DNA from 3 places in the Mesorhizobium sp. M0626 genome. Region 2 is predicted to be linked to each of the others. Evidence: predicted binding sites of a transcription regulator. Region 2 holds the regulator's gene; each other region holds the start of a gene.
The links. Region 2 encodes LexA, which represses DNA repair genes until DNA is damaged. Its sites were predicted from a motif close to TGTTCNNNNTGTGTTCNG; they were not measured.
Positions count from the first base shown of each region.

Region 1 (9,841 bases), on a different contig from region 2:
ACCGGCTGTCGATGCTGGGCGGCAAGGTGTTTGCCCGCATCGAGGAGATGAAGCTCCGCGACGAGAAGGGCAATCATTTTTCGCTGGGCGACAAGGTGCGCACCGACCTGTCGGAGATGGATGTGATCCTGCTGCGCCAGGATCCGCCCTTCGACATGAATTACATCACCACCACGCATATTCTGGAGCGCATTCACCCGAAGACACTGGTCGTCAACGACCCGGCCTGGGTGCGCAACAGCCCGGAAAAGATCTTCGTCACCGAATTCCCCGATCTGATGCCCGAAACGCTGATCACCAAGGATCCCCAGGAGGTCGCGGCCTTCCGCAAGGAATTCGGCGACATCATCGTCAAGCCGCTCTATGGCAATGGCGGCGCCGGCATCTTCCATCTCAAGGGAGACGATCGCAACCTCGCCTCACTGCTCGAAATGTTCGCCCAGCTGTCACGCGAGCCGTATATCGTCCAGCGCTATCTGAAGGATGTGCGCAAGGGCGACAAGCGCATCATCCTGATCGACGGCGAGGCGGTCGGCGCCATCAACCGCGTGCCGGCCGACCACGATTCCCGCTCCAACATGCATGTCGGCGGCCGCGCCGAAAAGACCGAGCTGACGGAGCGCGAACGCGAGATTTGCGCCCGCATCGGCCCGTCGCTGAAAGAGCGCGGCTTCATCCTGGTCGGCATCGACGTGATCGGCGACTACATGACCGAGATCAACGTGACCTCGCCAACCGGCGTGCGCGAAGTGCAACGCTTTGGTGGCGCGGATATCGCCAGCCTGTTCTGGGACGCGGTAGAGGCGAAGCGGCGGAATTTGGCCGCGTAGTGTGCGTTGCTACGGAGGACTTTGGTGGGTCCAGAGAAGCATCGAAAGATGCTCTTTATCGGGTAAGACTGCCGAGCAAGCGGCTCATCAAATCAAACTATGTCCCGGAAGCGCCGAGGCCTCAGTTTCGGAGGAAGGAGACCGATAAGTCTGGTCTGCAATTTTCGCTGTGGTGTTGCCCAGTCTTTCAGCAGAAAACCCGCATCGGAGTTCTTTTCCAGCAATGCAAAAGCCGCAGACAGTCCGATCAGGTCGACCAAGGTCCTGCGCATTGAGTGGCGGGAGATTAAATGCGCCAGTCCCGGCGCCACTTCGCACCAACGATTGGCCAGTGCCCGCCGTATCGCTATTTCAGTATCAGGCGACATCCTGCCGAGGCCAACTCCGGTACCCAGGATGCGCCCGTCCGCCCAGCCATTGCCGCCGTGAAGCCGATAACTGCCAAGAGCCCGCCCAATCCTCACGGTTCCGCCGATCATATGGGCGGCACGAGCCATATAACCATCGGCACATATCCTTATTTCGTCCGGATCGGATGGACGCATGATTTCAAGCGGAGCTCGACGAAACATCATCCCCGATGTGGTTGACCAAAACCAACCCACGGTACCCCGATCAATAAATAATAATGTCGGGTCAGCTTCGGTGTCGACATGCAGGTAGCCGCTCATTTTCGGCATCGATCGCGGGTCGTTCAGGTGGAATACGGGATGACCGCCCGCAAGCAGGTTGCCGGCCGTATCTATCACCACCTCATCGGAGCTCGACATTGCCGCGATACGGGTTTGGCTGAGATGCGCTCTCACATGGCATTCTATGAAGTCAGGATGCCAAGCATCGTCACCGTCAAGAAAGGAGATCAGGGGCCCGGCTGTCGCGTCAAGCCCGGTCATCATTGCTGTCAACTGCCCGCCATTTTGCAGTCGGGGCAGAAAGCGGAAACGACTGTCGCCAAGCTGGGACAGACACTCTTCAATCCTTCGGCGGGAACCGTCGGTCGAAAAATCATCGACCACCACGCATTCGAACGCAGTGTATGTCTGCGCCGCTACGGATCGGATCGCAGTGTCGATGAATGCCTCTTGATTGAAACAGCCTACGCAAACGGATACGGTTGGTAGCGCGATGTGAGAACCAGCTCCGCTTGGGACGATGTTTTCTTTCAAGAGGCGCTTCTCCGTACACCAGATTTGATCGCCTGAGATATTCCGTCGATCAAATGGCGGTGTTTCTTTGCCAAATTTCTCTCTATCGAAGCGAGTTTTTCTCCGCACTCAAGATCGCAATTGCCGCATGTTGACCCTACAGCACGGGTATCGCCCTCCTACCAAATTCGAGATTGTCAGAGCCATGCTGCGTCATGGCCACAACCTCAGAAAAGGGCACCCTTCCGCGAAGTCGCAACCTGCTCTTCAGGCCAGTTTGCTGTCGGACGATCCGTTCATATCCTATTCGGGAATGTCCGGTACGCCGCTCGGATTAGCAAGTCATATGCCTTTCCTTCCACGCGGCCACCGCGCCTGGTTTCTCATCTCGCCAACCTGGTCCATCGAAAACAGTGCTAGCGTCAAAACCATCCGGACCTATGCCGTTCTGCATAGACTCAAGAACCCCCGTCACTCGCTAATCTTCCTATCCAACACTCAGGCCGAGGCTGATCTGTTGAATCAGTCCGGCGAGGCCGCCGTCCTGCACAACAAGACGTCAACAACCTCCGAACACATATTCAGGCCTCTCGATGACGTCCCTGTAGAATTTGATGCAATCTACAATGCGCAGCTGGCTCCGTGGAAGCGCCATGACTTGTCGCTTGGCATCCAGCGTTGCGCATTTGTCTTCTATCGAGATTCAAGCGGATCCTCCACGACGGAGTCGGAAAGAGCGCGAATAAATCGGCATAGGGAGCTCGCGCCGCATCACGTCTTTATCAACGAGTTTGACGGCACCGGCAAGCCTGTCCGATTGGCACCGGCTCAGGTGAACACGCATCTAAATCGTGCAGCCGTGGGAATCTGTCTCTCTCACCTGGAAGGACCAATGTTCGCCAGCACGGAATATCTTCTCGCGGGCCTTCCAGTGGTCACGACGCCGAACCATGGCGGCCGAGACCTTTATCTGGATGACGACTATTCGCTCACAGTTCCACCCGATCCTCGATCCATCGCGGAGGCTGTCTTAGCGCTGAAGGAGCGACGAATTCCCCGGGATTACATTCGTTCGCAAACTTTGAAACGAATCGAACGAGACCGCGGGCGGTTCATAGACCTTGTAAACGAGATTTTTCTGGAGAGCGGCTCTTCGCGCCGGATCGCCCTGCCTTGGCCTTTCAGATATCCTGTCATGGAGTGGCTTCCACCGCAGGTCGCGATCGATCGATCGCTTTCAGGTTCGGTCGATGCCTTCATCACCGCTTAGAAGCAACACCCTCAGATCGCCGAAGGGCCTAGTCGCCCTTGTTAAACGCGGTCGAGGAGGCGGAGCAGCCGTTCCATTTTGCTTGACCATCTTCCTTTTTTGCAACCGGCACAGCGCGCTGCAGCCACCACGAATGCATGTTCCTGTAATGTTCTTGCCTTGGCCTGAAATCTATGGTTGTCTTGTCCTGACGTCGCTCGCGGTCTGAACCACAAGGCCGAGGCGAGCCGATATCCGGGGGCAGAGCAAGATGGTGGCGCGGGTTCGCACGGTTGCTTTCCAGGGCATCGAGGCCGTACCGGTCGATGTCCAGGTGATGATCGCGCCGGGCAAGGTCGGCATGCAGATCGTCGGGCTGGCCGACAAGGCGGTGGCCGAAAGCCGCGAGCGCGTGCAGGCGGCACTGCATGCGTCGGGGCTGTCGATGCCGTCGAAGAAGGTGACGGTCAACCTGGCGCCTGCCGATCTTCCTAAGGAAGGGAGCCATTACGACCTGCCGATCGCGCTCGGCCTGATGGCTGCACTCGGCGCCATTCCGGGCGACATGCTGGCCTCCTATGTCGTGCTCGGAGAATTGTCGCTCGACGGCACCATTGCCACGGTCGCCGGCGCGCTGCCGGCGGCGATCGGCGCCAATGCCGAGGGAAAGGGCCTGATCTGCCCGTTCGGCTGCGGGCCGGAAGCGGCCTGGGCGGGCAAGGATTTCGACATATTGGCGCCGCGCAGCCTGATTGCCATCGCCAATCATTTTCGCGGCACGCAGGTGCTGTCGCGGCCCGAGCCCGGCATCCATGTCTCGGCCCGCGACCTGCCCGACCTTTCAGACATCAAGGGCCAGGAAAGCGCCAAGCGGGCGCTGGAAGTGGCGGCGGCCGGCGGCCACAATCTGTTGATGGTCGGGCCTCCCGGCTCGGGAAAATCGATGCTGGCGCAGAGGCTGCCTTCAATTCTGCCGCCACTGGCGCCCAAGGAACTTCTTGAAGTCTCGATGATCGCCTCGGTGGCCGGCGAGCTCGGCGAAGGCAAGCTCACCGACCGGCGGCCGTTCCGCGCCCCGCACCATTCGGCTTCGATGGCGGCAATGGTCGGCGGCGGCATCAGGGCGCGGCCGGGCGAAGTATCGCTTGCCCATAACGGCGTGCTGTTCCTCGACGAGTTTCCCGAATTCACGCCGCAGACCTTGGATGCGCTGCGCCAGCCACTGGAGACCGGCGACTGCATGATCGCGCGCGCCAACCACCGCGTCACCTATCCAGCGCGCATCCAGCTGGTGGCGGCGATGAACCCGTGCCGTTGCGGCATGGCCGGCGAGCCCGGCTATCGCTGCCTGCGCGGTGAGCGCTGCCGCACCGACTACCAGGCGCGCATTTCCGGCCCGCTGCTCGACCGCATCGATCTCAGGATCGAGGTGCCTGCGGTTTCGGCCGCCGATCTGATCCGGCCGGATCGGGCGGAGAAAAGTGCCGCCGTTGCGCAGCGCGTCGCGCGCGCCCGCACCATCCAGCGCGAACGGTTCGAGCGGCTCGGCGTGACCAGCGCGACCACCAACGCGCATTGCTCGCCTTCTGTTATCGAGGACATCGCGATGCCGGATGCCGCCGGCCTGTCTCTGTTGAAGGACGCCAGCGAAAAGCTCGGCTTTTCCGCGCGCGCCTATCATCGGGTGCTGAAAGTGGCGCGCACGCTGGCCGATCTCGAAGCGAGAGAAACCGTCGGCCGCATTCACCTGGCCGAGGCGATTTCCTACCGCATGATGTCGGAGCGGGTGGCGCAGGCGGCGTAACGCTCCTCCTTGAGGGGAAGGTGGCCCCGAAGCGGCAGGGTGGGGGTCGCCGAAGAATGGTCGATCTTTTTGGAGCCGAGCCGAGAAAGGGCCTCTGCAATGACATTGCTTGTAGTGTCGTCCGAAGGGAGTCGCCGCACTTCACGCAGGACCCCACCCGGCCCTTCGGGCCACCCTCCCCTCAAGGGGGAGGGAAATGCAGGCGCTAATTCGCCCGCTCTTTCGCCTTCAGCTCCAGCCGCCGTGCGTGCAGCACCGGTTCCGTATAGCCATTCGGCTGTTCGCGGCCTCTAAACACCAGGTCGCAGGCGGCGTGGAAGGCGATGGAATTGTCGAAATCGGTGGCCATCGGGCGGTAGAGCGGGTCGCCGACATTTTGGAGGTCGACGATCGCTGCCATGCGCCGCAGCGAATCCATCACCTGGATCTGCGAGCACACCTTGTGGTGCAGCCAGTTGGCGATGTGCTGCGAGGAGATGCGCAGCGTGGCGCGGTCTTCCATCAGGCCGACATCGTTGATGTCGGGCACTTTCGAGCAGCCGACGCCCTGGTCGATCCAGCGCACGACATAGCCAAGAATACCTTGCGCATTGTTGTCGAGTTCGCGCTGGATCTCGTCGGGGGTCCAGTTCGGCCGCACCGCCACCGGCACCGACAATATATCATCGAGCTTCGCCTTCGGCCGGCTCTTGAGCGCCGCCTGGACGGCATGGACATCGACCTTGTGATAGTGCGTGGCGTGCAACGTCGCCGCCGTCGGCGACGGCACCCAGGCGGTGCTGGCGCCGGCCTTGGGATGCGCGATCTTCTGTTCCAGCATCGCCGCCATCAGATCGGGCATCGCCCACATGCCCTTGCCGATCTGGGCATGACCGGCGAGCCCGCATTCGAGCCCGATATCGACATTCCACGCCTCATAGGCGGAGATCCAGGCGGCCTGCTTCATGTCGCCCTTGCGGATCATCGGGCCGGCTTCCATCGAGGTGTGGATCTCGTCGCCGGTGCGGTCGAGGAAGCCGGTGTTGATGAACACGACGCGTTCCCTGGCGGCGCGGATCGCCTCCTTGAGGTTGACGGTGGTGCGCCGCTCCTCGTCCATGATGCCCATCTTGATGGTGTTTGCCGCCATACCGAGCAGCGCTTCGACGCGGTCGAAAATCTCGACTGCGAAGGCGACTTCCTCCGGCCCATGCATCTTCGGCTTCACCACATACATCGAGCCCGCGCGGGAATTCATCCGACGCCCGTTGGCGCCGACATCGTGCAGCGCGATCAGCGCCGTCATCGCCGCATCCAAGATGCCTTCCGGCACCTCGTTGCCATCGCGGTCGAGGATGGCCGGATTGGTCATGAGGTGACCGACGTCTCGCACCAGCATCAGCGAGCGGCCAGGCAAGCTCAGCGCGCCACCACTGGGCGCGGTCCAGGCGCGGTCCGGATTGAGCTTGCGCGTGAAGGTTTTGCCGCCCTTGCTGATTTCCTCCGCCAGATCGCCCTTCATCAGGCCGAGCCAGTTGCGGTAGACGATGACCTTGTCCTCGGCATCCACCGCCGCGACCGAATCCTCGCAGTCCTGAATGGTGGTCAGCGCCGATTCCAGGATCACGTCGGCAATGCCGGCCGGGTCGGTGCGGCCGATCTGGTTGGTGCGGTCGATGAGGATCTCGATGTGCAGGCCGTTCTGGACCAGCAGGATGGCTTCCGGGTTGGCGCCGTCGCCGCGGTAGCCGGCAAATTGTTTCGGGTTGGCCAGTGTGGTGCCGCCGGCGCCGGCGCCGAGCCGCAAGGTGCCACCCGAAACCGTCAGCCCGTTCACGCCGGCCCATTTGCCCGAGGTGAGCGGCACGGACTCGTCCAGAAAACTCTTCGCCCAGGCAACCACCTTGGCGCCGCGCACGGGGTTGAAGCTTTTTCCCTTCTCGGCGCCACCGGTCTCGGCAATGGCGTCGGTGCCGTAGAGCGCATCGTAGAGCGAGCCCCAGCGGGCATTGGCGGCGTTGATCGCATAACGCGCATTCATCACCGGCACCACCAGCTGCGGCCCGGCAACGGTGGCGATCTCGGGGTCGACATTGTCGGTCGACACGGAAAAGGCCGGCCCTTCGGGCACGAGATAGCCGATCTCACGCAAGAAGCTTTTGTAGGTCTCCATATCGATGGGCGCGCCATTGGCGCGGTGCCAGGCGTCGATCTGTTCCTGCATGGCGTCGCGTTTGGCCAACAGCGCCCGGTTCTTCGGCGCGAGATCATGGACGATGGACGAAAAGCCGTTCCAGAAGGCGTCGGCGGCAATACCGGTACCCGGCAGCGCTTCGCCGACAAAGTCATGCAGTTCGCGGGCAATCCGCAATCCGGCGATCTCGACGCGATCGGTCATCAGGGCTTCTCCAGATGAAAGGCTTTGCGGCCTTTGGCATGTCAGGGGTGAAGGGTCAATTCAGCTTAGGGTGAAGGCGGGGATTTTGAAGCTGCTGATCTCCCCCCAAGGGGACCCCAAGGGGGGAGATTACCTAAACCGCAATCCTCGGCCGACCCGATGCAACCGCCACCACATGCGCTTCGATAAACATCCGTTGGGCCTCAACGGTAGACACCTTGAACTCGGTCGAAACGTCGATCTCGGCATTATCCGTGCCGGCATCCTTCGCCCGCTCGGCTACGATCGCCCGCACATCAGCCTCCGCTGCCGCGATCGCCTTGGCCTCGTCCGTGAAGTCGCGCACCGTTTGCCCCGACGCGACCCGGAACAAACCTTCCTTGGGCTGGCTGACGCGGGCTTCGGCCGAGACGCGGACCTGGCCGACGACGGCGCCGAGTGCGTTGGCGACGTCGGTATCCTCCGGCACCACGCACTCATTACCGACCAGCTCGGCCAAGCCGGCATAGTGCAGCGGCGCCGAGGCGCCGAGGCCGATGACCGGACGATCGAGCGCGACGCTGAGCCTTGCGATGCCGGGATGGGAATCGACGGCGCGCTGCACCAGCGCATGTGCGACGGTGGCGGCGCCATCCAGCCCGTCTTCGGCAAAGGCTGTCTCCAGAATGTATTCGGCCGACCAGCGCGTGAGCGTCAGCAGCACGCGTTCGGAAATCACCTCCGGAGACGGCGCGATGTACTGGCCTCGCCCATCACGCTTGCGGGCAAACAGTTCGGCGCCGAGCCGGGCCGCAAGCGGGTCCCAGTTGGCCTGCTTGCCGAGCACATGGGCGGCGTCCGAGGGGGTGAAGCCCGAGATATGCACAAGACCGCGCGAGACCAGCCGGTTCAGCGTGGCGTTCTGGGCGTTCGAGGTGAGCAGCCTGTCGATGGCGAGCGGCACGGCACCAATCATTTCATACAGTTTCGCCTCGGGCGCGGTCAGGCCGGCGGCGAGCCTGTCCGGCACGCCGGTGCGCAGCGCGAAGCGGCCATCCATGCGGCCGGGGTTTGGCGCCCGCAGCTGCCGCTCGAGTTCCGAGGTCACGGCCTCGCGATGCATAAGGCCGGCCAGCGCCAGCGGCACCAGGCGACGCGGCCCGAGCAGGATCTTCGGGTTGAGCGCGCCATCTTCCAGCGCCACTTCGGAATCGCCGCCGAGGCCGAAGGTGCGCATGGCGACCGCCTCGACCATGGTGCGGAAGCCGCCGACAGTGGCGCCTTCGGGATCGAGCCGAGGACGGCCGCCGTCGAGCACGGCGACATCGGTGGTGGTGCCGCCAATGTCGGACACCATGGCGTTGTCCAGGCCCGTCATGTGGCGGGCGCCGACCAGGCTGGCGGCCGGGCCGGAGAGGATGGTCTCGATTGGCCGCTGGCGGGCAAACGCCGCCGAAACCAGCGCGCCATCGCCGCGCACCACCATCAGGGGGGCTACGATGTTGCGGGCTTCCAAAAATCCTTCGGTTGCCGCCACCAGCCGGTCGATCATCGAGATCAGCCTGGCGTTGAGCAAGGTGGTGAGTGCGCGGCGCGGACCGCCGAGCTTGGCCGACAATTCATGGCTGGCGGTCACCGGCAGGCCGGTCTTTTCGCGGATGAGGTCGCGCGCGGCGAGTTCATGCGCCGGGTTGCGGGTGGCGAAATAGGCGCACACGGCAAAGCCCGACACCGAGGCGCCGAGTTCAGGGATCGCCGCTTCCAGACCCGACAGATCGAGCTTGGCCGCATTGCCGTGCACGTCGTGGCCGCCCGGACAAAACACCACCGGATCGGTGCCGAGCGCCGTCTTCAGCCCGTCGCGGGCAAGGTCGCCTTCGGAAAAGCCGATCATGATGAGCGCCACACGCCCACCCTGGCCCTCGACCAGCGCATTGGTGGCGAGCGTCGTCGACATCGACACGAGTTTGATGGCGGCCGGATCAGTGGCCGATTTTTCCAGCACCGCATCGACCGCGCCGGAAATGCCTACGGCAAGATCGTGCCGCGTCGTCAGCGCCTTGGCCTTGGCCAGCACCTTGCCTTTTGGCCCGCCTTGTTCCGACCACAGCACGGCATCGGTATAGGTGCCACCGGTGTCGATACCGAGAAACAGGGGTTTTGGCTTGGCGGTCATTTCTGGCGGTCCGGAATTCTGCTTCCCCCCGCCCTTAGCCGATACGGCCCGGCGGATAAAGGCGGGAGGGGTGGGCCAGTTTGACCCTCGTCGCCGCTCATGCCCCCCAAACTTTGTAACGGTCACATTTTTTCATTGGTGCGTGGCCTGCCTTTGCGTGCACCATGCGCCGATCTCATCCCTTTCAGGACTTCGCCATGACCACGCTTCCCGGCATCGCCGACATCCATGCCGCCGCCGCGCGGCTCTCCGGCCTGATCGCCGAAACGACCCTGATCGAA
Region 1 is NZ_JAMYQD010000017.1:70,930-80,770, forward strand. Features, by position in the region: gene gshB (glutathione synthase) at 1-830, shown strand, start outside; gene NKI37_RS22155 (glycosyltransferase family 2 protein) at 923-1,996, opposite strand; gene NKI37_RS22160 (glycosyltransferase) at 2,181-3,245, shown strand; gene NKI37_RS22165 (YifB family Mg chelatase-like AAA ATPase) at 3,496-5,028, shown strand; gene NKI37_RS22170 (malate synthase G) at 5,234-7,405, opposite strand; gene NKI37_RS22175 (hydantoinase/oxoprolinase N-terminal domain-containing protein) at 7,539-9,560, opposite strand; gene NKI37_RS22180 (threonine ammonia-lyase) at 9,758-9,841, shown strand, end outside.
Region 1: NKI37_RS22165 (YifB family Mg chelatase-like AAA ATPase) is a predicted target of LexA. The motif match lies at 3,384-3,401, and genes of this name have one in related genera.

Region 2 (9,841 bases):
CGGGCAAGCCGCTGATGTTCGGGCGGCTGGGCGATATCAGGTGCATCGGCCTGCCCGGCAATCCGGTGGCGAGCCTGGTCTGCTCGCAATTGTTCCTGAAGCCGTTATTGGCGCAGCTCGGCGGCCGTCCCCACCGGCAGGACATCCGCCAGGCTCAGCTTGGCGCCGCGATGCCGGCCAATGATCTAAGGCAAGACTATGTGCGCGCCGTGGTCCGGGAAGAAGCCGGCGCATTGGTGGCGACGCCGTTCGGCATCCAGGATTCCTCGATGCTGAGAATGCTGGCCGACGCCACCGGCCTGATCGTGCGCGAGCCCTTCGCTCCGGCGGCAGAAGCAGGCGCTGCTTGCAGCGTTCTGATGTTGCGCTGAAGGTCGCGGATCCAAGCCGTTAATTCCAAGAGATAAGACTGGTTGTTACTCCGCCAGCAATGTCCGCGTCAGCGGATGTGTCGGATCGGCAAGCCCGTCGACGATGCTGAAATGATGCCGGTCCGGCTCGACCACTGTGCTGGTCGTGGCGCCGAGGCCGATCCAGATGTTGGCAAGCAGCGCATTCTGGCGCAGGAACTCCGCCCGCTCGCCGCCGCCGGCCCAGCAGGTGATGCGCGCGCCCTGCATGGGGCGCAGCAGAACCGGGCTTTCGGCCAGTGCTTCCGCTTCATCGATGGCCAGTGTCGCGTTCATCCCCGTCCGCATGATCGGCCGCAGATCATGAACCCCGGAGATCGAGACGACATTGCGTATGCGGCCGGCCACATCGGCGGCCAGAGGCGTCGTTGTCGTCACCATCCTGGAGGCGAGATGGCCGCCGGCGGAATGCCCGGTCAGGATCACCGGCCCGCCGACCATCGTCGCCGCCTTGCCGATCGCCGCCGCGATTTCCCTGACGATGCCGGAAATGCGTATGTCGGGACAAAGCGTGTAAGTCGGCATTGCCACGGCAAAGCCATTGGCAACCGCGCCGTTGGCCAGATGCGACCATGGCTTGTTGTCGAACGCCTTCCAGTAACCGCCATGGATGAAGGCGACGAGCCCTTTGGGCATGACATCGGGAAGGAACAGATCGAGCCTGTTGCGCGGGCTGTCGCCATAGGCGATGTCGAGCTTGGCCCGACCGGACGCCGACATTGTGTCGCGAAAAGCCTGTGCCGGTGTGTCCCATGCGGCCGGCCAGCGATTGCTGCCGGCAATGTTGTCGCCGTTGGCGTAGGCATTGTCCCAATCGGCAACACGATGTTCGAGCATCTGCATCCCTCCCGGATGGCTTCAGTTCAGTCGACAGGAATGGCCGCCGAACAGGGCGGCGTCAATGCTGCGACCTAAAAACATTTTAGGCTTGAAACAAATTTCGACTGGTGCGATCCTGCGCCTTGTTCAGCCATGGGCGCGAGGCAGACAGGGGCAGCCGAAAATGCTTGGGCCATCAGCGCATATCGACACATTCACGCGTGACAACCTGCCGCCGCCGGAGCAATGGCCGGAGTTTTTGCTCGACGGCTTCGACTATCCCGACCACATAAATGCCGGCGTCGAATTGACCGACAGGCTGGTCGAAAAAGGGTTCGGCGACCACACCGCGCTGATCGGCAATGGCCGCCGCCGCACCTACAAGGAACTGTCCGACTGGACCAACAGGCTCGCCCATGCCCTGGTCGAGAATTATGGCGTCAAGCCGGGCAACCGGGTGCTGATCCGCTCGGCCAACAACCCGGCCATGGTCGCCTGCTGGCTGGCCGCCACCAAGGTTGGCGCGGTGGTCGTCAACACCATGCCGATGCTGCGCGCCGGCGAACTCGCCAAGATCGTCGACAAGGCGGAAATCACGGTTGCGCTTTGCGATACAAGGCTGATGGACGAGATGACCGCCTGCGCCAAGGGCAGTGCGTATCTCAAGCAGGTCATTGGCTTCGACGGCACGGCCAACCATGACGCGGAACTCGACCGCGCCGCCCTCGACAAGCCGGTCACCTTCACTGCCGTCAACACCGGCCGCGACGATGTCGCCCTGCTCGGCTTCACCTCCGGCACCACCGGCGTGCCGAAGGCGACGATGCATTTCCACCGCGACCTGCTGATCGTCGCCGACGCCTATGCCCGCGAAATCCTGGAGGTGACGCCCGACGACATCTTCGTCGGCTCCCCGCCCCTTGCCTTTACCTTCGGTCTTGGCGGGCTCGCCATCTTCCCGCTGCGTTTCGGCGCCGCGGCGACGTTGCTGGAACAGGCGACGCCACCCAACATGATCCACATCATCGAGACCTACAAAGCGACCATTTCCTTCACCGCTCCAACCGCCTATCGGGCCATGCTCAAGGCCATGGATCAAGGCGCTGACCTGTCCTCGCTGCGCGTCGCGGTTTCGGCGGGCGAGACGCTGCCGGCGCCTGTCTTCGAGGAATGGACTGAGAAGACCGGCAAGCCGATCCTCGATGGGATCGGCGCCACCGAGATGCTGCATATCTTCATCTCCAACCGCTTCGACGACATGAAGCCGGCCTCCACCGGCAAACCAGTCGGCGGCTATCTGGCACGCATCGTCGATGACGAGATGCGGGAGTTGCCGCGCGGCTCTGCTGGCCGGCTGGCGGTGCGCGGCCCGACCGGCTGCCGCTACATGGCCGATGCCAGGCAAAAGGACTATGTCCGCGACGGCTGGAATCTCACCGGCGATACGTTCACGCAGGACGAGGATGGCTTCTTCCACTTCGCCGCGCGTTCCGACGACATGATCGTCAGCGCCGGCTACAACATCGCCGGCCCCGAGGTCGAAGCGGCGCTGCTCTCGCATCCCGACGTCGCCGAATGCGCGGTGACCGGCGCCGAGGACGGTGAACGCGGCCAGATCGTCGAGGCGCATATCGTGCTTGTGCAAGGTGTTTCGCCGGACGCATTGACCGTCAAACGCCTGCAGGACCACGTCAAGGCAACGATCGCGCCCTACAAATATCCGCGTTCGGTGAAGTTCATCGACGCCTTGCCCAAAACCCAGACCGGCAAGATCCAGCGCTTCCGGTTGCGCGCGGAGAAGAGCAATTGATTAAGCCGCACGATCCGGCGTCCGATGGCGCGCAGATGTCGTTCAAGGAGCGGATGTCCTACAGCGACTATCTGCAGCTGGACAAGGTGCTCGATGCGCAGGCGCCGCTGTCTTCGGCCCATGACGAGATGCTGTTCATCATCCAGCATCAGACATCGGAATTGTGGATGAAGCTCGCTTTGCACGAGATCGGCGCCGCGATCCGCTCGATCCGCGCCGACCGCCTCGAACCGAGCTTCAAGATGCTGTCGCGCGTCGCGCGCATCTTCGAGCAGCTCAACAATGCCTGGGACGTGCTGCGCACGATGACGCCAAGCGAATACACCGAGTTTCGCGACGCGCTCGGCCAATCCTCGGGCTTCCAGTCGTGGCAGTACCGCGCCATCGAGTTCATGGCCGGCAACCGCAACCTAGCCATGCTCGGGCCGCACAAGCACCGGCGCGATCTTACGGACAGGCTGGAAGCGATCCTGGCCACGCCGTCGCTGTACGACGAGGCGCTTCTGCTTTTGGCGCGCAATGGCTTCGACATCGGCGCCGACGCCAGTCGCACGGACTGGCGCGAGACGCGCGGTGAGAACGAAGACGTGCTGGCTGCCTGGCAAACCGTCTACCGCGACCCGCAGCGCTACTGGATGCTCTACGAACTGGCCGAGAAGCTGGTCGACTTCGAGGATTACTTCCGCCGCTGGCGCTTCAACCACGTCACAACGGTCGAGCGCATCATCGGCTTGAAGCGCGGCACCGGCGGCACCTCAGGCGCCTCCTATCTGAAGAAGATGCTGGAGGTCGTGCTGTTTCCGGAGCTCTGGACGGTCCGCACCCGGCTCTAGAGCATTTCACCGTTTAACGGAAACGGCGAAATGCTCTAGCTCTTTGATTGACGCAATTTCGGACGGAAAACCGCTTCACACTTTTCCTGAAATTGCTCTGGTTTCTCACGTAACCGCGGTCTTCACCGCGAAGCGGGCGTCCTGCCAGGCGCCGGTGCGCAGAATATCCTCCAGGACTTCGACCGCCTGCCAGACATCGCCATATCCGACATAGAGCGGCGTGAAGCCGAAACGGATGGTCGACGGCGCCCGGAAATCGCCGATCACGCCGCGCTCGATCAGCGCGCGCATCACCTGATAGCCATGCGGATGGAGGAACGACACCTGGCTGCCGCGCTGGCTGCCGTCGCGAGGACTTTCCAGTTCAAGCCGGTAGGCGCCGCATCTGGCTTCGACGAGCTGGATAAACAGGTCGGTCAGCGCGATGCTTTTTCTGCGCACCGCCGCCATATCGACGTCGTTCCAGATATCGAGCGCGCCCTTGAGCGCCCGCATCGACAGCACCGGCTGCGTTCCGCACAGGAAGCGGCGAATGCCGCTGCCGACGGCAAAGCCCTGCTCGAAGGCAAAGGGCCGCGCATGGCCCCACCAGCCGCTGAGCGGCTGGCTGATATCACCATGGTGGCGCTCGGCCGCGTAGATGAAGGCCGGCGAGCCCGGGCCGCCATTGAGGTATTTGTAGGTGCAGCCGACGGCGAAATCGGCATTGGCACGGTCAAGTTCGACCGGCAAGGCGCCGGCCGTGTGGCAGAGATCCCAGATGATCAGCGCGCCGGCGTCATGTGCCTTGCGCGTCAGCGCCGCCATGTCGCGCAACTGGCCGGATTTGTAGTTGACGTGGTTGACCAGGATGACGGCAACGCTGTCGTCGATCAGCTCCTCGATTGCGGCCGCGTCGACGCCCTCCAGCCGCAGCCGCGTTCCCGGCCGGGTCGAGGCGACGCCTTCGGCCATGTAGAGGTCGGTCGGGAAACTGTCGCCCTCGGCAACGATGACCGACCGATCCGGCCGCATGCCGAGCGCTGCGTGCAGCAACTTGTAGATGTTGATCGAGGTTGTGTCGCAGACCACCGTCTGCCCATCAGCCGCGCCGATCAGTCGCCCGAGCTGATCTCCGAGTTCCACCGGCATGTTGAACCAGCCGGCGGTGTTCCAGGCGCGAATGAGGTCGTGCGCCCATTCCTGCGTGGCGGCCTGCTGCAGTTCGCTGAAGACGACCGCTGACGCGGCGCCCAGGGAATTGCCGTCGAGATAAATCACGCCTTGCGGCAAGACAAAGCGTTCACGCATGGAGCGCAGCGGATCGGCGGCATCCATTGCTTCGATTGTAGCGAGATCGGGTGTCGTGCTCATGATCCGGCGCCCCTCCATGGACAAACGCGCGCGGCGGAGCCTGCCGCCCAAACATGCCGGCGATCTTGAGTGGTCGCCCTTGAACTGTCAAACATTATATATAATTCACCCATTGAAAGGCTTTGATATATAATGATCCGCCCGAGCGTTTATGTCTGATGGATCACGATGCTGGATGACGAGCAGACCTCGAAGACGGAAGTGGCCTATCGCCTGCTCAGGCGCGATATTCTTGCGACCCGGCTGGCGCCTGCCGCGCCGTTGAAGCTGAGCACGCTGCGCAACACCTACGGCATCGGCTGGACGCCGTTGCGCGAGGCGCTGTCGCGGCTGGAGGCGGAACGGCTTGTGACCGCCATCAGCAACCGCGGGTTTGCGGTCGCTCCCGTCTCTCGGGCGGAGCTCGAGGATTTGGCGCGTGCGCGGCTGGTGGTCGAACTGCCCCTGCTGGTGGAATCGATCGAGAAGGGCGACCGTGAGTGGGAAGACGCGGTCGTTGCCGCCCACTATCGTCTCTCACGGTGCGGGTCTGTTCTCGACGATCCATCGGATGATGCGGTCGACGCGTGGTACGAAAAACACGATGCCTTCCATGCGGCGCTGCTCAGTGCCGCGACATCCAGCTGGCTGCTGCGCTTCAATGCAACGATTTCCGACCAATTGCATCGCCATCACCGCTTTCTGGGTCTGGCCCCGACGCTGCGCGCCGCCGCCGGCCGCACGGACGGACACCGGAAGGCCGTGGCGGCCCTGCGCGACGCCGTGGCGATCGAACACCATACCGCCCTGATGGAAGCGGCCCTCGATCGCGACGTCGAACGTGCGAAAACTCTGATGACCGCTCACATCGGCTACACGCTGCGGGTCTATGCCCAGAGAGAACCCCGCGCGGATGCTGCGCAGCCCCGTCCGAAAAGGAAGCGGCGATCGTAGCCGACGACGCAGGGCACTTTGTCTTCGTTTCACCCCGTTGCTGGCAACTGGGCGCAGGCGGCGCTCGCAGCGCCGAACGTTACGCTGAACAAAACGTCAACACATTCATTAAACTTTAAAAGGTTGCGGAACACAACTGGAACAGATAGTGTTTGTTCTGGGTTTGTTTTTTCTGATTCTGGTTTCAGAACCCTTGGGGGCCGCGATGCTGACGCGCAAACAACATGAGCTTCTGATGTTCATCCATGAACGCCTGAAGGAGAGCGGAATCCCGCCGTCCTTCGACGAGATGAAGGAAGCGCTCGACCTCGCCTCCAAGTCCGGCATCCACCGCCTGATCACGGCGCTTGAGGAGCGCGGTTTCATTCGCCGGCTGCCGAACCGGGCGCGCGCGCTGGAAGTGCTGCGGCTGCCCGACTCGATCGCACCAGGCCTCAACGCGGCGAGGAAGTTTTCGCCGAGCGTCATTCAGGGCAGTCTTGGTCAAGCCGGCCAAGGGCAAGGCGGCCAAGGACAAGGCGGGATGGGCCAAGGCGGGATGGGCCAAGGCGGTCTCGGCCGCCAGATCAAGGCGGGCTCGCCGTCGCGTTCGATGTCTGCCGGCAATGACGATGCCGTTTCCGCGATTTCAATCCCGGTGATGGGACGCATCGCCGCCGGCGTGCCGATCGACGCCATCCAGCATCAGACCCATTCGATCTCGGTGCCGCCCGACATGATCATGGGCGGTGAACACTACGCGCTCGAGGTCAAGGGCGATTCGATGATCGAGGCCGGCATTTTCGATGGCGACACGGTCATCATCCGCAATGCCGACACAGCCAGCCCCGGCGAGATCGTGGTGGCGTTGGTCGACGATGAGGAAGCGACCCTGAAACGCTTCCGCCGCAAGGGCGCCTCGATCGCCCTGGAAGCCGCCAACCCGGCCTACGAGACCCGCATTTTTGGACCGGACAGGGTGAAGGTGCAGGGCAAGCTTGTCGGATTGATCCGGCGCTACTGAGCCGGCTTGGGTTTGTACTTTTCACGCTGGTTGTAAGGCGGCAGGCCGCGCGCGTCGCGGGAGAAGCGGCGTTGCTCGTGCCAGGGGCGATACGGCTTGTCGACGGCGAACCGGATGGTTGGCGCTGCCGCTGCCGATTGCGGATCGAAGAAGACGGCGGCGCTGCCGTCGCGGGCCAGCTGTTTCTTCGTCACGACCAGGACCAGCGGGTCGCGGCACGGATTGTAGGCGGTGGCGTCATCGATGACGATCAGGCTCGCGAAGGCACAGGCCGGCCGCGCCGTCTTGCGGTCTTTCGCAAGAGCTACAATGGCTCCGGAAGGGTGTCGAGCGATACAGAGATCGCCGGTGCAATAGAAGGGCGAGCCGGGCGGCAGATCGAGCGGATCGAGATCGAACCGCGTATCTGTTGCCTCGAAAATCTCGGGCGGGATAATGGTTTCGGCCCGCAGCGCCCGTTTCCAATTGTCCGTGGTGAATTCGTTGGAGCGTTCGCGGTTGAGGGCGAGTTCGCCGCCACCGATCTGCATGGCCACCAAATGTGCGTCCTCGGATATGAGCACGTCGGGCGTAAGCACCTGCGGCACCGTCAACAGGCCGGCCAGCGCGAAAGGCACGGCCGCCAGCCTGAGCCAGGTGGTGGCCATGGTGGCGATGACGAGGGCGACTGCCACCAACAGCACCGAGCGGATGGAGATCAGCCCGACGGCGTCGACCGGCGAGCGCTCGGAAATCCAGGCCGATATAGCGATCATCGCCATCAGACCCTTGCCCATCACATAGAGGAACGGCCCGTCGGCGCCGAACGGCATCGCCAGTGCGCTGAGCACGGCAAAGGGCATGACGATCAACGAAACAATCGGCATCACGGCCAGATTGGCGATCAGGCTGAGCGGCGACACACGCTGAAAATGCCAGATGGCGAACAGCAAGGTTGCACTGCCGGCGATGATCGAGGTCATGGCGAGGCCGCCCATGGCCAGCGCGAATTTTCGCGACAGGAAGCCGACGAAGGAGCGCTTTGCCAGCGGCGTTCTCACCTTGTCGGCGCGGTAATCGGCCCAGCCGGCATAGGCGCCGACAAGGGCGGCGGTGGCGGCAAACGACATCTGGAAGCTGGGACCGACCACCTCGTGCGGCGACACCAGGATGACGGCAATGGCGGAGATCGCCAGATTGCGCATGGTGAGTGCGGCGCGATCAAACAGCACGGCGACAAGCATGACCGCCAGCATGATGAAGCTGCGCTCGGCGGCAACCACGACGCCTGAAATAACGAGATAGGCGGCGATCGAGACAAGCGCTGCCGCGGCCGCATATTTCTTCACCGGCCGGCGCGAAGAGAAAACGGGAAACAGCGCAAAGGCGCCACGCAGCAACGCCATGATGGTGCCGGCAACCAGCGCCATGTGCAGGCCGGAGATGGAGATGATGTGGTAGATGCCGGTGCGCCGCATCGCTTCGTTGACCTCGTCCGGGATGCCGGCGCGCACGCCGACAATCAGCGCCGCGGCAATCTCGCCTTCGGCGCCGCCGATCTTGCCCCTGATATGGTCGGCAATGTTTTCGCGCGCGTTCTCGATTGCCGAGGAGAGCCGTGCGGTCAGCGGCGGCGGTCCCTGCGTAGCAATGGTTTTCGGGTTGCCGAGAAAGAAGCCGCTGCCGCCGATACCGGTGAAATAGCTGTCGAAGGAGAAATCGTAGCTCTCCGGCCGCACCGGACCGGTCGGCGGCAACAGCCTGGCATAGCCGGTGATCAGGGAGCCGGCGGTCATATCGGCGGGAACGGTCCGCGCCGAGAGCCTGACCCGCTCCGGGGCGTAGCGCAGCTCGGGGTAAGCGGTCGAAACCACGTCGAGCGTCAGCCTGATGCGGCCGCTTTCCATCTGTTCGAGACTGACGACGCGGCCGGTCAGCCGTGTCTGAATCTCGGAGCCGAGCATCTGCGTTCCGGCGCGCCAGGTCTCGACCTTGGCGGCGACGACGCCGAGCGCGCACAGCATCGCGGCCATGCAGAACAGATGCGTCCTCGGCCGCGATCGCGTGGCGACAGCGCAACATGTCGCCAGCACCACAATGGCGATTGGCTGCGCAAAGCCCGGCTCGCCGGCCAGCGAGAAGTAGACGATGACGCCGGCTGCCAGGAAAACCGGGACCAGCAGGAAGGCGACGCCCCGGTCGAGCTCCGTGTCGGCAGCCACGGCAAGGCTGCGGCGGAGCGCGGGCCATGACGGGCGGCGAAGCCGTCTGCGCAGTCGGGCGATAGATCCGGGCGCTGTGACTTGCGCCGGCAACGCGTCACCGGGCAGCGCGGGCGCTATGCCGGGATGCGGCTCAGGCAGCGCGAGGGGCAGCGGCTCGGCATAGGGACTATCGGCAAACAGCGAGCGTTCGCTGACGCTTGCCTCGCCGCCTTCGCCTTCCTTCGTGCCCCGGCCACGTCCAGCCATCGGGTCTGCCCCTTGCGCCCCAGACCTCCTATGCTACATGAACGCGCAAAGCGCGAAAGTCCGTGCGGTCGCATCCACCGCGCCGGAATTGACCCGCCAAGGACGCTCAATCCTCAATCATATCCCGGCCCTCCGCCCTCAGGCGAGCAAGCCCATCGTGCATTGCCTTCAATTGTTCCGGTGTATGACCCTGCCATTCAGCGAGCTCCCCCAGGATGAGCAACGGATCA
Region 2 is NZ_JAMYQD010000001.1:69,855-79,695, forward strand. Features, by position in the region: gene NKI37_RS00375 (molybdopterin molybdotransferase MoeA) at 1-371, shown strand, start outside; gene NKI37_RS00380 (hormone-sensitive lipase) at 417-1,253, opposite strand; gene NKI37_RS00385 (AMP-binding protein) at 1,414-3,039, shown strand; gene kynA (tryptophan 2,3-dioxygenase) at 3,036-3,872, shown strand; gene kynU (kynureninase) at 3,978-5,225, opposite strand; gene NKI37_RS00400 (GntR family transcriptional regulator) at 5,394-6,158, shown strand; gene lexA (transcriptional repressor LexA) at 6,364-7,161, shown strand; gene NKI37_RS00410 (ComEC/Rec2 family competence protein) at 7,155-9,611, opposite strand; gene arr (NAD(+)--rifampin ADP-ribosyltransferase) at 9,718-9,841, opposite strand, start outside.

Region 3 (9,841 bases), 240 kb from region 2:
CATCTTCGTCCGCTTGTGCCAGTCGGCGATCGATTCCTCGGGATAGACGTCGAACGCATTGTCCTTCTTGCCGATCACCGGCTCGACCCAACTCGCCTTGTATTTCAACATCAGATGCACCTTCTCCGGCGGCTTCGGCAACTCGCTGTCGATTGCCGAGGCGAAGGGGTGGACCAGGTCCGGCCATGTCGGATCGTAGAGCCAGAGCGCCGAACCGCACTTCTTGCAGAAATTGCGCTCGCCCGTCGAAATCTCACACTTTGGATGCTCGTCGTCCGCGATCTCGGCCTGGTAGACGCCGAGATTGCGCTTGCCCTTGATTTTCAGCGTCTTGTAATCGGCGCCGAGATTGATGGCGAAGCCGCCGCCGCCCTGCTGCTTGCGGCAGATCGAGCAGTAGCACAGCATGAACGGCACCGGCGTGTTGCTCTCCACCTCGAAATGGACGGCATCGCAGCGGCAGGATCCCTTGAGCAGCAGCGGCATGACAAAACTCCGACGGATGGCTCTCAACTTGCCAGCATGGTTTTTGGTTGCAGCCATGGCAAGCCCGGTGACATTGCGGCATGGACAATGAACGCATCGAAGAGCTGTTCGAAGGCCTCGGCCCGGTCAGTATCCGAAAACTGTTCGGCGGCAAGGGTATCTATTTCGACGGCGTCATCGTCGCTATCGTGCTGCGCGGCGAATTGCTGCTCAAGGCTGACGAGCAAAGCGCGCCCGACTTCGAAGCCGCCGGCTGCAAGCAATGGACCTATACCGGCACCCGCCACGGCAAGCTGGTCGCGATGCCGTACTGGAGCATTCCCGACGACGCGTTTGATGATCCTGACGAGATGAGGGTGTGGGCGCGCCGGGCGTATGAGGCGGGGCGGCGGGCGGGGAAGTGAACCGGGACCGTCGCGTTTCTTCCCACCCCCCTCTGTCCTGCCGGACATCTCCCCCGCAAGGGGGGAGATCAGTTGTCACATTGGCCTTCGCCAATCACCATCGTTGAAAATGGGAGCCTGCGGCTAAGCTGTTAATCTCCCTCCTTGCGGGGGAGATGGCCGGCAGGCCAGAGGGGGGTGCTGTCCCGCCGACGTAGGCGATCCTACAGCGCCTTGGCAATCCTCGCCGCCAGCCGCGCATTGTTCTCGACCAGCGCGATGTTGGTCTTCAAGCTCCGGCCGCCGGTCAGTTCGAGGATTTTGCCCAACAGGAACGGCGTCACCGCCTTTCCGGTCACATTCTGCACTTCCGCCGCCTTCTGCGCGGCCTCGATATAGCCGGCCATCTCGTCGGCCGGGATTTCATCGTCCTGCGGCACCGGGTTGGCGATCAGCGTGCCGCCGACCAGGCCAAGTGCCGCCCTGGTCTTGTAGAAATGCGCGATCTCTTCCGGTCTGTGCAGGGTCAGCGGCGCGCGGAACGGCGAATGCCGCGACCAGAAGGCCGGCATCGTCTCGCAGCCATGGCCAATCACCGGCACGCCGCGCGTCTCCAGCACTTCCAGGGTCTTTTCGATGTCGAGGATCGCCTTGGCGCCGGCCGAGACGACGATGACCGGGGTGCGCGCCAACTCGTCGAGATCGGCCGAGATGTCGAAGCTTTTTTCCGCGCCCTTGTGGACGCCGCCAATGCCGCCGGTGGCGAACACCTTTATCCCGACCATGTCGGCCGCGATCATGGTGGCGGCGACCGTGGTGCCGCCGGTGCGGCCTTGCGCCACCGCAAAGCCGAGATCGGCGCGCGACAGCTTCATGGCGTCGCCGGTCATCGCCAGCGACTCGCGCTCGCCGTCGGAAAGCCCGATCTTGATGCGGCCGGCGACCACGGCGATCGTCGCTGGCACCGCGCCATTGTCCAGGATTATCTTTTCGACATTGGCGGCCATGGCGCCATTGTCGGGGTAAGGCATGCCATGGGTGATGATGGTGCTTTCCAGCGCCACGACGGGGCGGCCAGCGGCGAGCGCCTCGGCCACGGGCGCGTGGAGGTCGATGAAGGGGCGGGCGCTTTGCGGTGTCATGATGGTCTCCGATCCGGAGATCCGCGCGTCCGCTTGGACGTCGCGCTCCGGCAATGGCAATTGGCCGCCCTCATGCCATTTCCTGCGCGTCGGGCACAAGAGCCAGTGCCTCGGTGAAGGTCGCAATCGTGAAGGCCGGAACCGCGTCGGCGCTTTCAATGGCCAGCGTGGCGGCGGCAACGCCCTCGCGCAATGCCTGGCGCAGGGGCAGGCCGCGCAGCAGGGCAGCGATGGTGGCGCCGGCCAGCGCGTCGCCGGCGCCGGTGACGTCGGCGACTTTTCTCGGCGCCGGCGGCAGGATAGAGAAGGCGCCGGCTTCGTCGAATCCCAGCACCGGGCCGTCGCCCGCCGTCACCACGCCACTGGTGAGGCCGCTGCAGCGCAGTCCGTCGACGGTCTCGCGCTCGGTGGCATTGGCATCGACGCCGGCCAGCACCATGGCCTCGCGCCGGTTCATGAAGACCTGCGCGAGTTCCTTCAGCACCGGTATCAGCCGCACCACCTTGGCCGGCGAAATGGCGATGGCGAACACCGGCTTGCCGGCGGCGAGCCCCACCAGCCGCTCCAGCGCCGTTGATGGCAGATTGGCGTCGCAGAGCACCGCATCGGCCTCGGCGACCACCTCGCGCACCTTGGAGCGGCGGATCTGCTTGGGGAACGCCAAATCGTAGAGCGCCATATCGGCAAAGCCGGTGATCAGCTCGCCGTCGCGATCGATCAGCGCCGTGTAGCTCGGCGTGGTGCGGTCGAGGAACACCGCCGACAGATCGGCAATGCCGGCCTCAGTGATGGCGCGCGCAACCGTCTCGGCCGAGGCATCGCCGCCGCGCACCGACAAAAGCGAGGCCGAGACGCCGCGCCGCACGAGGCTGCGCAGCGCGTTGAAGACGCCGCCGCCGACATCCTCGCGCATCGTGCCGGGGTTGGACGCCGCCGGCACGTAAGCACCGGACACCTGACCGCGCCGGTCGATATGGGCGCCGCCCACCGCCAGTATTTTTGCTGATTTCACCATGTAGGCGATATGACCTTTGTTATTCGAACCAGACAAGCGCTAGGCTGTGCGACGGAGCTTCGCAAGCAAGCCAGCGATTCGGGCGGAGCCAAACCGCCGGAGCGCCTGGCCCAATGGTGGATACATCCGGAAACGAACGGATGTATCCCCTTGAAACATGTAAGGGCTCATGCTATATAATTCGGTATGAGCAACAAACTTCCTACTCTCCGCCAGTTCCAAGAGCGCTTCACGACCGAAGACGCATGCCTTGAACACCTCATGGTGACACGGTACGGCGAGCGTCACGAATGCGCCAAGTGCCATCGCGTTGCCAAGTTCCATCGCGTCAAGGCTCGCCGCTGCTATGAGTGCGACTTCTGCGGTGCGCAGGTCTACCCGACCGCAGGCACACCGTTTGAAGCCACGCGCACGTCATTGCGCGACTGGTTTACCGTCATGTTCATGTTCTGCGCGTCCCGCAACGGCTTATCCGCGAAGGAAGTCCAGCGCACCATCGGCGTGACCTACAAGACCGCTTGGCGCATGTGCAACCTCATTCGCCAGTACATGGGTTATGTCGATGGCGACAACCCTCTTGGCGGCAAGGATGGCGGCATCGTTGAAGCCGACGAGATGTACTTTGGCGGCGTAGACAAGCGCGGCGAAGACGACAAGGCCATTATCTTCGGCGCTATCGAGCGCGGCGGCGATGTGGTTACTCAGGTCATCCCAAGCCGCAAGGCTCGCCACATCATGCCCGCCATTTTCAAGTGGGTTAAGCAGGGTTCGCGCGTCGCAACAGACGAGCTGCTTTCATATGGCGAATTAACGGAAAACGGCTACATGCACGGCACCGTGAACCATAGCGCCGGTGAGTATGTGCGCGGTCAGGTCCACACCAACAACATCGAAGCCTTCTGGTCGCACGTCAGGCGTTCGATGGCCGGGACTTACGTTTCGGTTTCGAAGAAGTGGCTGCAGACTTACCTTTGGGAGTTCGAGTACCGGCAGAACCTTCGTCAGGAACCCCACCTGATGCTTGACCTCTTGCTGCAATCGTTCCCGCGCCCGGAACGGTGAGGGCGGGCTTGGTAGCCATCGCCTTTAGCAGGCGGTCAAAACGTTTTCTGGGGTCCACAGGTTATTTCCCCGCTGAGATGATCGTATTGAATTGCCGAATGCACCTTACAAAATTCACAACGATAAGTCCCAGGTTATAGAACCAGAACCAGATAATGCCCTGCATTATTGACCATGCGGCCACGTCCTTTGGCTGCATGATAACCAGAACGTAGGATGCGAATATCATCGCAGCCGACCATACGAGAGTAAAGCGCAACAGCCTGAGCATGGCTTTGAACGTCATTGTGTTTTGAATTTTCGCCAAGAATTCGTTCTGCCGAGCGCCAACGAACACGAAAAAGGTGGCGATAAAGCCCGTAAACACAGTCAGAAGGTCAAAAATGCCGGAATAAATCGCCAGCGAATTAATATCGCTATCGCGAGACGCCCACGTTGCCACAATGGTTCCGGCAACGGAAAACACAGCCGCTAGGGCCAACGGCCGATGCGACAAGAAGGTGGCGCTCCACCTCGAAATAGAAATACCAGCAAAATCAACCATTTCCATAAAGCCGCTCGATTGTTCTAAAGTGTGCATCAAAAGTTTGTCGTAAAAATGACCGGCGAACTTCAAAGTTAGCGTCCGCGATTGGGGGCAGGTCCAATTCTCTGCTTGCCTTAATCTGTTCAGACAGCACGTCAATTGGCTGTTCTTCTTCGAGGATCTTTATTCTTAACTTCTCGACGTGATCTCTGTTGTTTGTTGACCAACGCAACATTCTTTGAACACCCCGCCGGGATAAAGTACCATCTTGATCCCCTCGCGGCCATGAGACGCGAACCTCGACGTTCGGCCCACCAAAAGCATTGGCCAATCGCCCAAGATTCCCCTCAATATCCAACGGATCACCCTCGACAATCGCCATGTCGGCAGGCCGTGCTACCCTGAACTCAATTGCTCTTGGGGTGCCGCCTCGCAACCGTTCAAGCGCTGTCTGCGTAAGGCACGGGGAGATATGAAACCCCTTGTGCCGCCTAATTTTCTGGCTCACCAGAAGATTAATTCGTCCCGGCGTTATCGCCTCCCGGCGACTTTCCAAAAGCAGCACATTCGATCGGGGATGATAGCGAAACGCGCAACGGTGGCCTAATGGCCGATCCTGATCTTCAAGCGGGCCAATATCGGGAGCTATCGGCGGGATATTGTCGCGCTGCTGCCGGATGAATTCGCCCTCAACAAAATCGGCGTTATCGGCAGCATCCTGGTAGCGCAAGAGCCTAATTCTTATCTCGGTTGCTACCTCAGTCCATTGATCCCTGTCGGCGCTTCTCCAGATTGCTTGTAGGCAATCGAAAAACGTTCTGTCGCGAGCCTCTAGGGGTTCAACTTGATAGAATCGAGCAACAACAGTCCTGTCCATTTTTTAGTCCCCATCCCAAGACTGAGCCATCAAAGCACGGTTCGGGGAAAGTGGCGACTCAGAGTATGTGTATAACTAAGAGAGGAGAATGGATTTATGGGCGAACGAATTATTGCGCGACACAAGGCTCGCGGCGACGACGGCACAATCCACAATTTTACGGAGGTTCAAGAGTTCGAGGAACACCGCGACGTCAATGGCAAATGGATAAGAATGGATGGCTTCAAACGCCTAGAATTGGATGCCGGCGGGTTTCTGAATCGAAAGGATGCCGACACGTTTGAGATCGTCAGCACTGGCGAGATCATTCGGAAGATCGGCTAACGCCACCTTCGTGTAGTGCCTGTAGCCGTGGCGCTCGTGGGCGCTCACGATAATATGGCGCGCGTCACAGTGGTGAAATGTCGTATCCTTCGCCATGAGCCTTTTCACATGATTCTCCCCAATCCGGCTAGGCGTTAATTCCTAGCATTTAATTTACATGCCCGAAGGGGATACATCCGGAAACGAAACCATGAGACAAAAAAAGAACAAATCCGGATAAAGATTGCTTTTCAGATATTTGACCCCTCTTGCCAAACGAGAACAAAAAAGGTACAAATAGGGCAGGGATTACGGATTGTCCGGCCTTCATTGACGACCAAGGGGTGATGTATCATGGCTCAGAATACTTTGCGGCTTGTAGAGGACAAAGCGGTGGACAAATCAAAGGCTCTGGACGCGGCGCTGTCGCAAATCGAGCGCGCCTTCGGCAAGGGCTCGATCATGCGGCTGGGCGCCAACGAGCAGGTCGTCGAGATTGAAACCGTGCCGACCGGATCGCTTGGCCTCGACATCGCGCTTGGCGTCGGTGGCCTGCCGCGCGGCCGCATTGTCGAGATCTACGGGCCGGAAAGCTCGGGCAAGACGACACTGGCGCTGCACACAGTTGCCGAAGCCCAGAAGAAGGGCGGTATCTGCGCCTTCGTCGATGCCGAGCATGCGCTCGACCCGGTCTATGCCCGCAAGCTCGGCGTCGATCTGGAAAACCTCTTGATCTCGCAGCCGGACACCGGCGAGCAGGCACTGGAAATCTGCGACACGCTGGTGCGTTCCGGCGCCATCGACGTTCTGGTGGTCGATTCGGTGGCCGCCCTGACGCCGCGCGCTGAAATCGAGGGCGAGATGGGCGATTCGCTGCCCGGTCTCCAGGCTCGTCTGATGAGCCAGGCGCTGCGCAAGCTGACCGCCTCGATCTCGCGCTCCAACACCATGGTCATCTTCATCAACCAGATCCGCATGAAGATCGGCGTCATGTTCGGTTCGCCGGAAACCACGACCGGCGGCAACGCGCTGAAATTCTACGCTTCGGTGCGCCTCGACATCCGCCGCATCGGCTCGGTCAAGGACCGCGACGAGGTCGTCGGCAACCAGACCCGGGTCAAGGTGGTCAAGAACAAGCTGGCGCCGCCCTTCAAGGTGGTCGAGTTCGACATCATGTATGGCGAGGGCGTCTCCAAGACCGGCGAACTGGTCGATCTCGGCGTCAAGGCCGGCGTGGTCGAGAAGTCCGGCGCCTGGTTCTCCTACAATTCGCAGCGTCTCGGCCAAGGTCGCGAAAACGCCAAACTGTTCCTGCGCGACAATCCGGACACGGCGCGTGAGATCGAACTTGCGCTGCGGCAGAATGCCGGGCTGATCGCCGAGAAATTTCTTGAAAATGGTGGCCCCGAGCGCGGCGAAAGCGACGACGGCTTCGAGGAAGAATCCGGCGCCATGTAGGGCACGGCCAGAGTTCGGCCATAAATCCAGTCTATTATCCGATGCTTAAGTAACCGAGTTCTTTAGTATTGCGTTTCAAACCGCCGGCCTTCGCGCCGGCGGTTTTCGTTTTTGGGCAGCGTGAAGCCGGCTTGGCAGTTGCCGGATTGGCCCAATTCCGTGTTTCTGGACAGGGTGGGGCGTGCCCGCTAAAAGGCCAAGTCAATCTTCTAAAAAGCAGAGACCAGTGTCCGCCGGCCGTGCCGGCGGTTTTCGCGAAAAGGCAGCACTCATGAGTGGCGTGAACGAGATCCGGTCGACATTCCTCGACTATTTCCGCAAGGAGGGCCACGAGGTCGTGGCCTCGAGCCCGCTGGTGCCGCGCAACGACCCGACGCTGATGTTCACCAATGCCGGCATGGTGCAGTTCAAGAACGTCTTCACCGGCCTGGAGAAGCGGTCCTATTCGCGCGCCACCACTGCGCAGAAAAGCGTGCGCGCCGGCGGCAAGCACAACGACCTCGACAATGTCGGCTACACCGCGCGCCATCTGACCTTCTTCGAAATGCTCGGCAATTTCTCCTTCGGCGACTATTTCAAGGAGCGCGCCATCGAACTGGCCTGGAACCTGATCACCAAGGAGTTCGGGCTGAACAAGGACAAGCTGCTGGTCACCGTCTATCACACCGATGACGAGGCGGCCGGCTTCTGGAAGAAGATCGCCGGTTTCTCCGATGACCGCATCATCCGCATCCCGACCTCCGACAATTTCTGGGCTATGGGCGACACCGGACCGTGCGGGCCGTGCTCGGAAATCTTCATCGACCGTGGCGAGCACATCTGGGGCGGCCCTCCCGGCAGCCCGGAGGAGGATGGCGACCGCTTCCTTGAATTCTGGAACCTGGTGTTCATGCAATATGAGCAGGTCACCAAGGATGAGCGCATCGACCTGCCGCGGCCGTCGATCGACACCGGCATGGGCCTGGAGCGCATGGCCTCCATCCTGCAAGGGGTGGAGAGCGTCTTCGAGACCGACCTGTTCCGTCATCTGATCGATGCGGCCTCGTCGGCGCTCGGGCAGGGACCCGACAAGGAGACGGTTGCCTCCTTCCGCGTCATTGCCGATCATCTGCGCTCGTCCTCTTTCCTGGTTGCCGACGGCGTGCTGCCGTCGAACGAAGGCCGCGGCTATGTGCTGCGCCGCATCATGCGCCGCGCCATGCGCCATGCGCAGTTGCTCGGCGCCAAGGAGCCGTTGATGTGGAAGCTGGTGCCGGCGCTAGTGCGTGAGATGGGCCAGGCCTATCCCGAACTGCTGCGCGGCGAACAGCTGATTACCGAGACGCTGAAGCTCGAAGAGACCAGGTTCCGCAAGACGCTGGTGCGCGGCCTCGGCCTGCTCTCGGAGGCGACGGATACGCTGCACGCCGGCGATATGCTGGATGGCGAGACGGCGTTCAAGCTCTATGACACGTACGGCTTCCCGCTCGATCTGACGCAGGACGCACTGCGCCAGCGCAACATCTCGGTCGACCTTGCCGGCTTCACCCATGCGATGGAGCAGCAGAAGGCCGAAGCGCGCAAGCATTGGGCTGGCTCCGGCGACGCGGCCACCGAGACCATCTGGTTTTCTGTACGCGAGAAGGCCGGCGCCACCGAATTCCTCGGCTACGAGACCGAACAGGCGGAAGGCCTCATCCAGGCCCTGGTCAAGGACGGCAAGACAGTCGATAGCGCCGGCAAGGGCGACGTGGTGGCGGTGGTCGTCAACCAGACGCCGTTCTATGGCGAGTCGGGCGGCCAGATGGGCGACACCGGCATCATCTCCGGCGAAGGTTTCTCGATCGAGGTTTCCGACACGCAGAAAAAGGCCGACGGCCTGTTCGTGCATCTGGGCAAGGTGACGAACGGCACGGTCAAGCCAGGTGCAGCCGTCGAGCTGAAGGTTGACCATGCGCGCCGCACCCGGCTGCGTGCCAACCATTCGGCAACGCATCTGATCCATGAGGCGCTGCGCGAGGTGCTGGGCACCCATGTCGCGCAGAAAGGATCGCTGGTCGCGCCCGAGCGCCTGCGCTTCGACATCTCGCACAACAAGCCGATCTCGGCCGAAGATCTCGAAGAGGTCGAGCGCATGGCCAACGAAATCGTCGTCCAGAACAGCCCGGTGACGACGCGGCTGATGTCGGTCGACGACGCCATCGCCGAAGGCGCCATGGCGCTGTTCGGCGAAAAATACGGCGACGAGGTGCGTGTCGTCTCGATGGGCACCGGCGTGCATGGCGCCAAGGCCAATAGACCCTATTCCGTCGAACTTTGTGGCGGCACCCATGTCCGGGCGACCGGCGATATCGGCCTGGTCCGTGTCGTCTCCGACAGCGCAGTCGCCGCCGGCGTGCGCCGCATCGAGGCGCTGACCGGCGAAGCCGCACGAAAATATCTCGACGAGCAGGACAGGCGCCTGAAGGCGACGGCGGCTGTGCTGAAGATCTCGCCGGCCGACGTGCCGGCGCGTGTCGAGACGCTGCTCGAGGAGCGCAAGAAGCTCGAGAAGGAGCTGAGCGAAGCGCGCAAGAAACTCGCGCTGGGCGGTGGTGCCGCGGCCGATGC
Region 3 is NZ_JAMYQD010000001.1:312,084-321,924, reverse strand. Features, by position in the region: gene NKI37_RS01695 (GFA family protein) at 1-486, opposite strand, end outside; gene NKI37_RS01690 (TfoX/Sxy family protein) at 567-890, shown strand; gene NKI37_RS01685 (pseudouridine-5'-phosphate glycosidase) at 1,094-2,011, opposite strand; gene NKI37_RS01680 (carbohydrate kinase family protein) at 2,082-3,026, opposite strand; gene NKI37_RS01675 (IS1595 family transposase) at 3,213-4,088, shown strand; gene NKI37_RS01670 (hypothetical protein) at 4,150-4,638, opposite strand; gene NKI37_RS01665 (DUF6731 family protein) at 4,625-5,491, opposite strand; gene NKI37_RS01660 (hypothetical protein) at 5,588-5,815, shown strand; gene recA (recombinase RecA) at 6,149-7,252, shown strand; gene alaS (alanine--tRNA ligase) at 7,524-9,841, shown strand, end outside.
Region 3: recA (recombinase RecA) is a predicted target of LexA. The motif match lies at 6,073-6,090, and genes of this name have one in related genera.